DNA from 2 places in the Nocardioides marinisabuli genome. Region 2 is predicted to be linked to the other one. Evidence: predicted binding sites of a transcription regulator. Region 2 holds the regulator's gene; the other holds the start of a gene.
What was found. Region 2 encodes LexA, which represses DNA repair genes until DNA is damaged. Its sites were predicted from a motif close to TCGAACANNTGTTCGA; they were not measured.
Positions count from the first base shown of each region.

Region 1 (4,566 bases), 120 kb from region 2:
GCCCCGCGACGCTGGTCACCGAGTGGCTCGACTCGACCTCGTCGCTGGCGAAGGTGATCGCGGAGGGCTCCCAGGAGGAGCGCGACCGATTCGGCGACCTCTTCACCCGGTTCCTGCTCGGCGCCCCGGGGCGCACAGGGATGCTGCACGCCGACCCGCACCCCGGGAACTTCCGGGTCGTGCCGGGCGTCGACGGCGGACCGCCGCGGATGGGCGTGCTCGACTACGGCGCCGTGGCGCGGCTGCCCGACGGCCTGCCGACCGCGATGGGCACCCTGATCCGGATCGCCAGCATCGAGGACGACGCGACGCTGCTCGAGGGGCTGCGCGCGGAGGGCTTCGTCAAGCCCGGGGTCAGCATCGGCTCCCGCGAGCTGCTCGACTACCTCGCCCCGTTCGTGGAGCCGGCGCGCACCGAGCGCTTCCAGTTCACCCGCGCGTGGATGCAGGAGCAGTTCCAGCGCATCAACGACCCCAAGAACCCGTCGTTCACGGTCGCGATGAAGATCAACCTGCCGCCGTCGTACCTGCTGATCCACCGCACCTGGCTGGGCGCGGTCGGCATCCTCTCCCAGCTCGAGGCGGACGTCGCGTTCGGCGAGATCCTGCGCGAGCTGCTGCCCGGGTTCGCCGAGCCCGTCTGAGGTCTACCGCGGGTCGAGCGCCCGGAGCAGGGCGTCGAGCGCGGCCTCGGCCTGGTCACCGTCGAAGAGGTGCTGGGCGTGGTCGGAGCCCGGCAGCAGCAGGACCTCGTTGTCGTCGCCGGGCGCGGTCGCGGCCAGCTGCTCGGAGACCTCCGCCACCGGCTCGTCCTCGCTGGCGATGAAGAGCTTGGGCTGCTCGCCCAGCCCCTCGACGACGCTGTTGGCCGAGAGCGTCACCACCCGGTCGACCAGCTCGGGCTGCTCGCTGAGCAGCCGCAGCGCCGCGTCGGCGCCCGCGCTCCCGCCGACCAGGGCGACCTCCTCGGCGCCGTCCTCGCGCAGCCGCTCGACCGCGGCCGTCATCGCCTCGGCGGTCAGGTCCTCCACCGCGACCACGGTCGCGCCCTGCTCGGCGATCGCCACCGCCTGGTCCTGCCAGCTCGCGGCGTCGAAGGCCGCGCCGTGGGCGAGCACGACGCCGTACGAGCCGTCACCCCAGCGCAACGCGTCCCCCTCGTCGACCAGCGAGATCCTCTCGCCGCTCGCCCCGCCGTCGCTCGCGGGGCTCGCGCCTTGCTCGTCGGAGCCGCAGCCGGCCAGGCCGAGCAGGGCCAGCAGCAGCCCCGCGGCGAAGGCCGTGACGAGCAGGCGACTGGGGGCGTTCGAGGTCGTCGTCGGCATCTCCCCACCGTAGGTCGTGGGGGTGCGCCCAGAGCCCCCATCACTGCCTCCAAGCCACTCTCCACAGATGCCACATGACCATTGACTCGAACACGCGTTCGATTAGAATAGGAGCATGATCACCCAGGAGCTCGAGCGCTGCGACACCGCCGACGCGGTCCTCGCCTACGCCCGCTCCCAGCGTGCTGCCCGCGACGCCGCCGAGGTCGCGATGTACGAGGCCACCTGCACGTACGCGGCCATGCACTCCACCCGTGACGAGGCCAAGGCCGCGGTCCTGCCCGGCACCGACATGCTCATCACCCTCGCCGGGCCCGGCGCACCCAAGGTCTCCGAGTTCGCGGTCATCGAGTACGGCACCGCCCTCGGGATGTCGGCCGATGCGGCCATCCGCTACGTCGCCCACGTCGTCGAGACCCGCTACCGACTCCCCCGCCTGCACGCAGCCGTCGCCTCCGGTCGAGTACCGGTCTGGCGGGCCCGCCGCATCGCCGAGGCCACCCTCGGCCTCCCCCGCGAGGCCGCCGCCTGGGTCGACCACCACCTCGCCGGCGTCGCCGCCACCTGCTCCTACGCCGTCCTGGGACGCCTCGTCGAAGAAGCCCTGTGCCGCTTCGACCCCGAGGCCGCCGAGGACAAGCGAGCCATCGCCGCCGAGGACCGCAAGCTCGACATCCACCTCGACGCCGCCACCCGCGGCGGGCAGTGCATCGACGGGGTAGTCGACGCGATCGGCTGCCTCGACCTGGCCGACGCCCTCGACCTCGACAACGCCGTCACCCGCGAGGCCCGCAACCTGGCGCTGGCCGGCTCCGACCAGCCCCTCGACGTACGCCGCAGCATGGCCCTCGGTATCCTCGCCCGCACCCAGACCACCCTCGACCTCACCGGCACCGGCACCGACGACGACGCGCCTCGGGTGCCTGCACGGCAGGTCGTGCTCAACGTCCACCTGACCGACGTAGCCCTGGCCGGTATCGACCCCACCACCCTCAGGTCGAACAACCTCTCCGCCGGGCTGCACCTCGCCCGCGTCGAGGAGACCCGCAGCTTCGTCACCACCGACCAGGTCTGCGAGTGGCTCCGCGTGCCCGACACCCACGTCACCTACCGCACCATCACCGGCAGCGGGTCGGACCCCGAGGCCTACGAGCACCCCTTCCGCAAGGTCAACACCCCAGCCGCCCGAGACATCACGGCCGAGGACATCCGCGGCTTCGCCAGCAACCCCGACCTCCGCCCCCACCCCCGCCGACCGGTCGACCTCTCCGAGGACATCACCACCGACGGCTACACCCCCAGCGAGCGGCTCGCCGAGCAGATCCGGCTCCGCCATCCCCGCTGCGTGTTCCCCCACTGCACCCGCCGCGCCCGACGCCGCCGCCCCGACGAACCCCACGCCGACCTCGACCACATCAGCACCTACGACCCCGGTGGTCCACCCGGCCAAACCACCACCTCGAACCTCGCCACCTTGTGCCGACGCCACCACCGCGCCAAGACCCACACCCCCTGGACCTACCGACCCACCCCCACCGGGTTCCTCTGGACCAGCCCGCAGCGCTACCAGTACCTCGTCGAACCACACGGCACCACCGACCTCGGCCAAGCACCCAGACCACCCACCCGGCCCGTGTGAACCAGCCGACTCGCCACACCCCCGCCGCAGCACCACCGCGACGGGGGCATCGGCACGTCCGGCGCCGCTCTCAGTCGGGCGGTCCGGGCTCCCGCGCCACGGTCAGCGGCCCCTCGTCCGGCGAGGGGACCTCGAAGTGGTCGACGTACGCGGCGACGAGGTCCTCGTCGAGGACGAAGTCGTCGGGGTGGCTGCCCCGACGTGCCCGCATCCGGGCCAGCACCGTCCCCCGCGTCGTGGCCAGGTAGACGGTCTCGGGGACGACACCGACGCTCGCGAGCAGCGTGCGGTAGTCGTCACGCGTGGCCCGCGACCAGAACGAGAAGTCGAGCACGACGTCGGCGCCCTGCTCGACGAGCTCGAGGAGCCGGGCCCGCAGCCCCGCCTCGATCTCGGCCCGCACGTCCGGGTTTAGCGGCACGGCCGTGATCCCGCGTGCCCAGATCTCGCTGTCGAAGGAGAGCCGGACCATGCCCTCCTCCTCCAGCCCTCGCGCGTACGTGGTCTTGCCGGACCCCGACGGGCCGCACATGAGGACCACCCGGCTGACGCGCCGAGCCGGCCCGTTCGAACCGGCCGGCTCGCGGTCAGAGGCCGGTGGTGCCATCGATGGACTCGCGGATCAGGTCGGCGTGGCCCGCGTGCCGGGCGTACTCCTCGACCAGGTGCAGCAGGATCCAGCGCAGGCTGGCCACCGAGCCGTGGCGCTCCAGCGCGGCGAGCGTGTCGAGGCCCTTGACCGCCAGGGCGCGGTCGATGGCCGCGTCGGCGGCGACCACCGCGGCGTCGTGCGCCGCGAGGAGCTGCTCGGGCGTCTGCCCGGCGCGCGGTGCCAGTCGCGGTCGGGGTCGGCCGCCCAGTCGAGGCTGCGCCACGGCTCGGCGGGCTCGGCGCCGTGCAAGACGTGGCTGCACCAGTAGTCCTCGACGAACGCCAGGTGCGACAACAGCCCGCCCAGCGTCATCGGGCTCGGCGCCAGCGCCCGGTCGAGCTGCTCGGCGGTGAGCCCCTCGGCCTGGCGGCGCAGGGTGACCCGGTAGAAGGCGAGGAACGAGCGCACCGCCGTCACCTCGTCGGCGACGAACGGGATCTCCGGCAGCGGGGTCGGGCTCATGCGGGCACGTCGTCGTCGGGCGGATCGCCGGCGATGCAGTAGCGCAGCCCGCCGGGGTCGACCATCACCGTCCAGTGCTCGTGGCGGGTCAGCACCCGCGCCCCCAGCGCCACGTGCCGCTCGAGCTCGGCACCCACGTCGTCGGTGGTCAGGTCGAGGTGCACCGACACCTCCGTCGCGTCGTCGTCGAGACGCTGCAGCAGCACCTGCAGCGGCTGGCCCGCGGGCACCTCCAGCAGGTGGAACTCCTCGTACGCCGTGCGGCGCAGCGGCCAGCCCGTCAGGTCGCGCCAGAACCCCCGCTCGGGCTCCAGCAGCCGCGCGGGCACGTCGATCGAGAGCTGGTCGACCTGCGAGCGGTGCCCGGTGGGCCACACCGCAGGACGGCTGCGGGTCTCGGCCGGGTGCCCCACGAAGCAGAACTCCAGCCCGCCCGGCGAGCGCAGCACGACGTACCCCTCGTCGGCAGCCCGCACCACCTCGGCACC
Region 1 is NZ_CP059163.1:2,448,874-2,453,439, reverse strand. Features, by position in the region: gene H0S66_RS11710 (ABC1 kinase family protein) at 1-644, shown strand, start outside; gene H0S66_RS20120 (alpha/beta fold hydrolase) at 648-1,325, opposite strand; gene H0S66_RS11700 (HNH endonuclease signature motif containing protein) at 1,441-2,964, shown strand; gene H0S66_RS11695 (P-loop nucleotide/nucleoside kinase family protein) at 3,035-3,496, opposite strand; partial or broken gene H0S66_RS11690 (mycothiol transferase) at 3,552-4,078, opposite strand; gene H0S66_RS11685 (VOC family protein) at 4,075-4,566, opposite strand, start outside.
Region 1: H0S66_RS11700 (HNH endonuclease signature motif containing protein) is a predicted target of LexA. The motif match lies at 1,412-1,427, and genes of this name have one in related genera.

Region 2 (4,566 bases):
CGGTGAGGTCGGTGTGCCCGAGCCGGTCGACGTCGCCGAGGTTGACGAAGACCAGGTGGGGGTCGAACTCACCAATCATGTCGAGGGTGGCGCGCATCGTGAAGTCGTCGGGGGCGTGCCCCGAGATCGGGACGATCGGGAACGGCTCCCAGCGGTGCGTGGCCCGCTCGCCGAAGATCCCGTAGAGGTACTCCTTGCTCAGCACCGTGCCGGTGGTCAGCCCGCGCCTGTTGAGCCGCTCGATGACGGTGGGGAAGCGCAGGTCGGAGGGCTGGTCGAGGGTGCGGATCTCGCCCAGCGCCCGGTCGTAGACCGCGTTGGCCGGCACGCCGCTGCGGTCGGGGCGCACCCCGGTCATCATCATCGTGTGGTTGGGGATGGTCTCCATCACCGGCATCGAGGTGGCCCGCGGGTGGTGCACCCCGCCCTCGCGCAGCGCCAGCAGGTTCGGCGTCAGCCCGCTGTCGAGCTCCTCGGGCCGGCAGCCGTCGACGACCAGCACGTAGGCGCGCTTGCGGGTCGAGGCCCGCGCCGCGAGCGCCGGCTCGAGCCCGGCCACGGTCGAGAACGCCAGCCCCGAGGCCGCCGCGGTCAGGACCGTGCGCCGACCGGCGCGGATCTCACCGAGGCCGCGGGCGAAGGGGGCGGGGCCGGCCGCGTCGCAGTGGCCGCTCGTCGGGTCGCACATCAGCGGTCTCCTACGGGGGTGCTCACACGCTGCACCGTGCCGGTGCCGGCCAGGGTGCGGAACGACGCGTCGTGGGTGGCGGTGGTCTGCTGGTCGTCGCGGGCCCCGATGACGTACCAGTCCATCTGGGTGCGCTCGGCGGTGATGTCGAGCACCGAGAAGCCGTGGTCGTCGAAGTTCAGGTACTTGATGTGGCGGTTGTTGGCCTTGATCGCGGTCTCCACCAGCGGCGTCAGCGCCGGCTGGCCGGTGATGTCCTTGAGGTTGTTGGAGGTCACCGAGGAGCACACGAACTCCACGCCCACCGAGTCGCCGAGCAGCGGGTAGAGCGAGGTGTCCATCGGCAGGTCGCAGGCCCACCCCGAGTGGATGTCGCCGGTCACGAAGACCACGTCCTTGACCTGGTGGTCGTCGATGTGGCGGAAGACCTCGCGGCGGTCGGCGGTGTAGCCGTCCCACTGGTCGACGTTGTACGGCGAGCCGTCCTGGGGCAGCAGCCCGGTGACGTCGTTGACCGGGTCGACGAGCTCGTTGGGCAGGTCGGCGAAGGTGACCGGGGCGATCATCACCGGGTTGCCGACCACCTTCCACTGCGGGGCGTGGTTGCCGCGGGTCAGGGAGTCCTTGAGCCACTCCATCTGCCGGTTGCCGGTGATCGAGCGCGCCGGGTCGTTGACCTCCGCGTCCACCAGCGGGGTCGCGACCTGCTGGGAGCGGTAGGTGCGCAGGTCGAGCATGCTGACCTCGGCCAGGTCGCCGAAGCGCAGGCGGCGGTAGAGCCGGGCGCCGTCGCCCAGCGAGGCGGTGCCGTCCATGCGCACCGGCATCCACTCGTCGTACGCGCGGTGGGCGCGGGCGCGCCGCTTGAGGTAGTCGCCCTCGGAGTCGTCGTGGTTCTCGGCGTTCTTCCTCCACTGGTCGTTGGTGACCTCGTGGTCGTCCCAGGTCACGATCCAGGCGTACCGGGCGTGCAGGGCCTGCAGGTCGGGGTCGGTCTTGTACTGCGCGTGCCGGCGGCGGTAGTCGGAGAGCGAGACCATCTCGCGCGCGGGGTCGTGCGGGCGGATGTCGACGTTGTCCTGGCCCATGCCGTACTGGCCGGGCGCGTACTCGTAGAGGTAGTCGCCCAGGTGCAGCACCGCGTGCAGGTCGTCGCGCTCGGCGAGCAGCCGGTAGGCGCTGAACCAGCCGGCCTGCAGGTTGGCGCAGGACACCACGCCGAAGCGCAGGTTGTCGGGCGTGGCGCGCTTGGCGGGGGCGGTGCGGGTGGTGCCGACCGGGCTGCGCTGGCCGCGCGCGGTGAAGCGGTAGTGGTAGACGGTCTCGGGCTGCAGGCCCGTCACGTCGAGCTTGACGGTGTGGTCGCGCGCGGCGCTGGTGACGAAGCGGCCCCGGCGCACGACGTTGCGGAAGCGGCGGTCGGTGGCGACCTCCCAGCGCACGCCCACCCGCGGGCCCTTGCCCGAGCCGGGGGTGGCGGCCCTGGTGGGGGTGACCCGGGTCCAGATCAGCACCGCGCGCGGCAGCGGGTCGCCGGAGGCCACACCGTGGGCGAAGACGTCGTGACGGGCCTTCGCGGCGACCGCGTGCGGGCCGGCGAGCACGCCGGCGCCGGTGACGGCGGCGCCGCCGGCCCCGACGGCACTGGCGGCCAGGACCGTACGGCGTCCGAGGGCGGCGAGGCGGGCCCGCTCGGCGTCGGCGGGGCTCGCGGCGTCAGCGGCGGTGGTGGGGGTCAGTGGTGGGGTCACGCCTCATCCAACGACACACCGCCGTCCACGTGACGTGGACGGCGGTGTGAGCACCGTCTGTTCACCGTCGGTTCGGTCTCCCGACGGGCGGGTGCGGGGCCTCAGAGGCTGCGCAGCACCGCGGTGACGACCCCGAGGATCGAGGCGTGGGTGCCGTCGATCGGCTCGTAGGCGTCGTTGTGGGGCAGCAGCCAGACCTTGCCGTCCTTGCGCTGGAAGGTCTTGACGGTGGCCTCCTCACCGATCAGGGCGGCGACGATCTGGCCGTTGCTGGCGGTCTGCTCCTGGCGGATCACCACGTAGTCGCCGTCGCAGATCGCGGCGTCGATCATCGAGTCGCCGGAGACCTCGAGCAGGAAGAGCTGGCCGTCGCCGACCAGCTGCTGGGGCAGCGGGAAGACGGCCTCGACCCGCTCCTCGGCCAGGATCGGGCCACCGGCGGCGATCCGGCCCACGACCGGCACGTAGGAGGCCTGCGGCATGGTGTTGCCGATGTCGGTCTCGTCGACCGAGCTGTCGTCGGCCGAGGAGATCGCCTTGCGGCGCGCCATCAGCTCGGGCAGGAAGACCTCGAGCGCGCGCGGGCGGTGCGGGTCGCGCTTGAGGAAGCCCTTCTCCTCGAGCACCTTGAGCTGGTGGGAGACGCTGGAGGTGCTGGTCAGGCCGACGGCCTGGCCGATCTCGCGCATGCTCGGCGGGTAGCCGCGGGTCTCGATGGCCTCCTTGATGCACGCGAGGACCTTGATCTGGCGCGGCGTCAGGCCGGTCGCGTCGGGAGGGCCGTCGGGCAGCTCCGCGACCCCGCGCTTGCGGGGGCCGCTGTTCTTGGTGGCCATCGTGTGCCTTTCGTGCGCGAGGCCCGAGCCGGGGAGTCCGCTCGGATGGGTCGTGGACCCACGCTATCGCCGCGCGGGCCCGACTTCAAACATCTGTTCGAAGGGCGTGTCGCGCTCGTGGAGGCGGCGACGGGCTGCTCCGGCGTGACGTCGGGGATCTCGAACAATTGTTCGCCGCACCCCTTGCGCGGCTCGAACACCTGATCTAGTCTCGCTCATGTGTTCGATCGAACACCTGGTCGAAGCAGGATCGCGACCGGGACTGTCGGTGGCTGTCCGTAGACATCTCCCTGACCGAGCACGACGACGACCACCCCCTTCCCCAGGAGGTCCCGATGAGCACCATGACCCTCACCGCCGCCCCGGCCCCGATCCGCCTCGGCGCCGTCCGCGCCACCCGCCGTACGACGCCCGGCTCGCTGCGGCTGACCCGCCGCGGCCGGCTCGCTGTGCTGGCCGCGGGCCTGCTGCTCGTCGCCCTGGTGGGCGTCGTGCTGGCCGGCGTCTCCGTTGCCACCAGCGAGAGCGGCACCGCCCCGGCGACTGAGACGATCACCGTCGGCGTCGGCGACACGCTGTGGGCCATCGCCGCCGAGCGCGCCGAGTCCGGCGACGTGCGCGAGGTCATCGGGCGCATCCAGCAGCTGAACTCCCTCGACGGTGGCCTGGTGGTCACCGGCCAGCGCCTGGTCGTCCCGGCCGGCTGAGGAACGGCCCGCGACCGCGGTGCGGTCCGGGCGCGGCGGCCCCTGTGGCCGCCCACAGATTTCGTCGGTCGCCTCGACCCCGGCCGGCGAAACCAGGGGAAAGACGAGGGGCGGGCCCGCAGTGGGCCCGCCCCTCGCGCTGTGTCGGGCCCTGTCTTCCGCGTCCGGTGGGGGAGGGTGTCGTGGTGAGCGACGGCGTCTTCGAGAGCAGGCTGGCGCAGTGGCAGGCGTGGTGCGAGGCGCCCTGGGGCCGGTTGCGGTTCGCGGTGGTGCGCGAGACGCTGCGCCGCCAGATCGAGGCGCTCCAGGCCGACCTCGGGCAGCCGCGGGCGCTGCGGGTCCTCGACGTCGGCGGGGGCGACGGCCGCGACGCCTTGGGCCTGGCCGTCGCCGGCCACGACGTCACGGTCCTCGACCGGCGCCCTCCTGGCTCGCCGAGGCCCGCCGCCGCGCCGAGTCGGCGGGGGCGGGGAGCGGCTGGTGACCCTCGAGGGCTCGATCGACGACCTGAGCGGGGCCGGAGACGGGGCCGGCGGCGGGTTCGACCTGGTGCTGTGCCACAACGTGCTGCACTACCGCCCGGC
Region 2 is NZ_CP059163.1:2,332,258-2,336,823, forward strand. Features, by position in the region: gene H0S66_RS11165 (alkaline phosphatase family protein) at 1-688, opposite strand, end outside; gene H0S66_RS11170 (alkaline phosphatase D family protein) at 688-2,439, opposite strand; gene lexA (transcriptional repressor LexA) at 2,541-3,275, opposite strand; gene H0S66_RS11180 (LysM peptidoglycan-binding domain-containing protein) at 3,611-3,982, shown strand; gene H0S66_RS11185 (hypothetical protein) at 4,463-4,566, shown strand, end outside.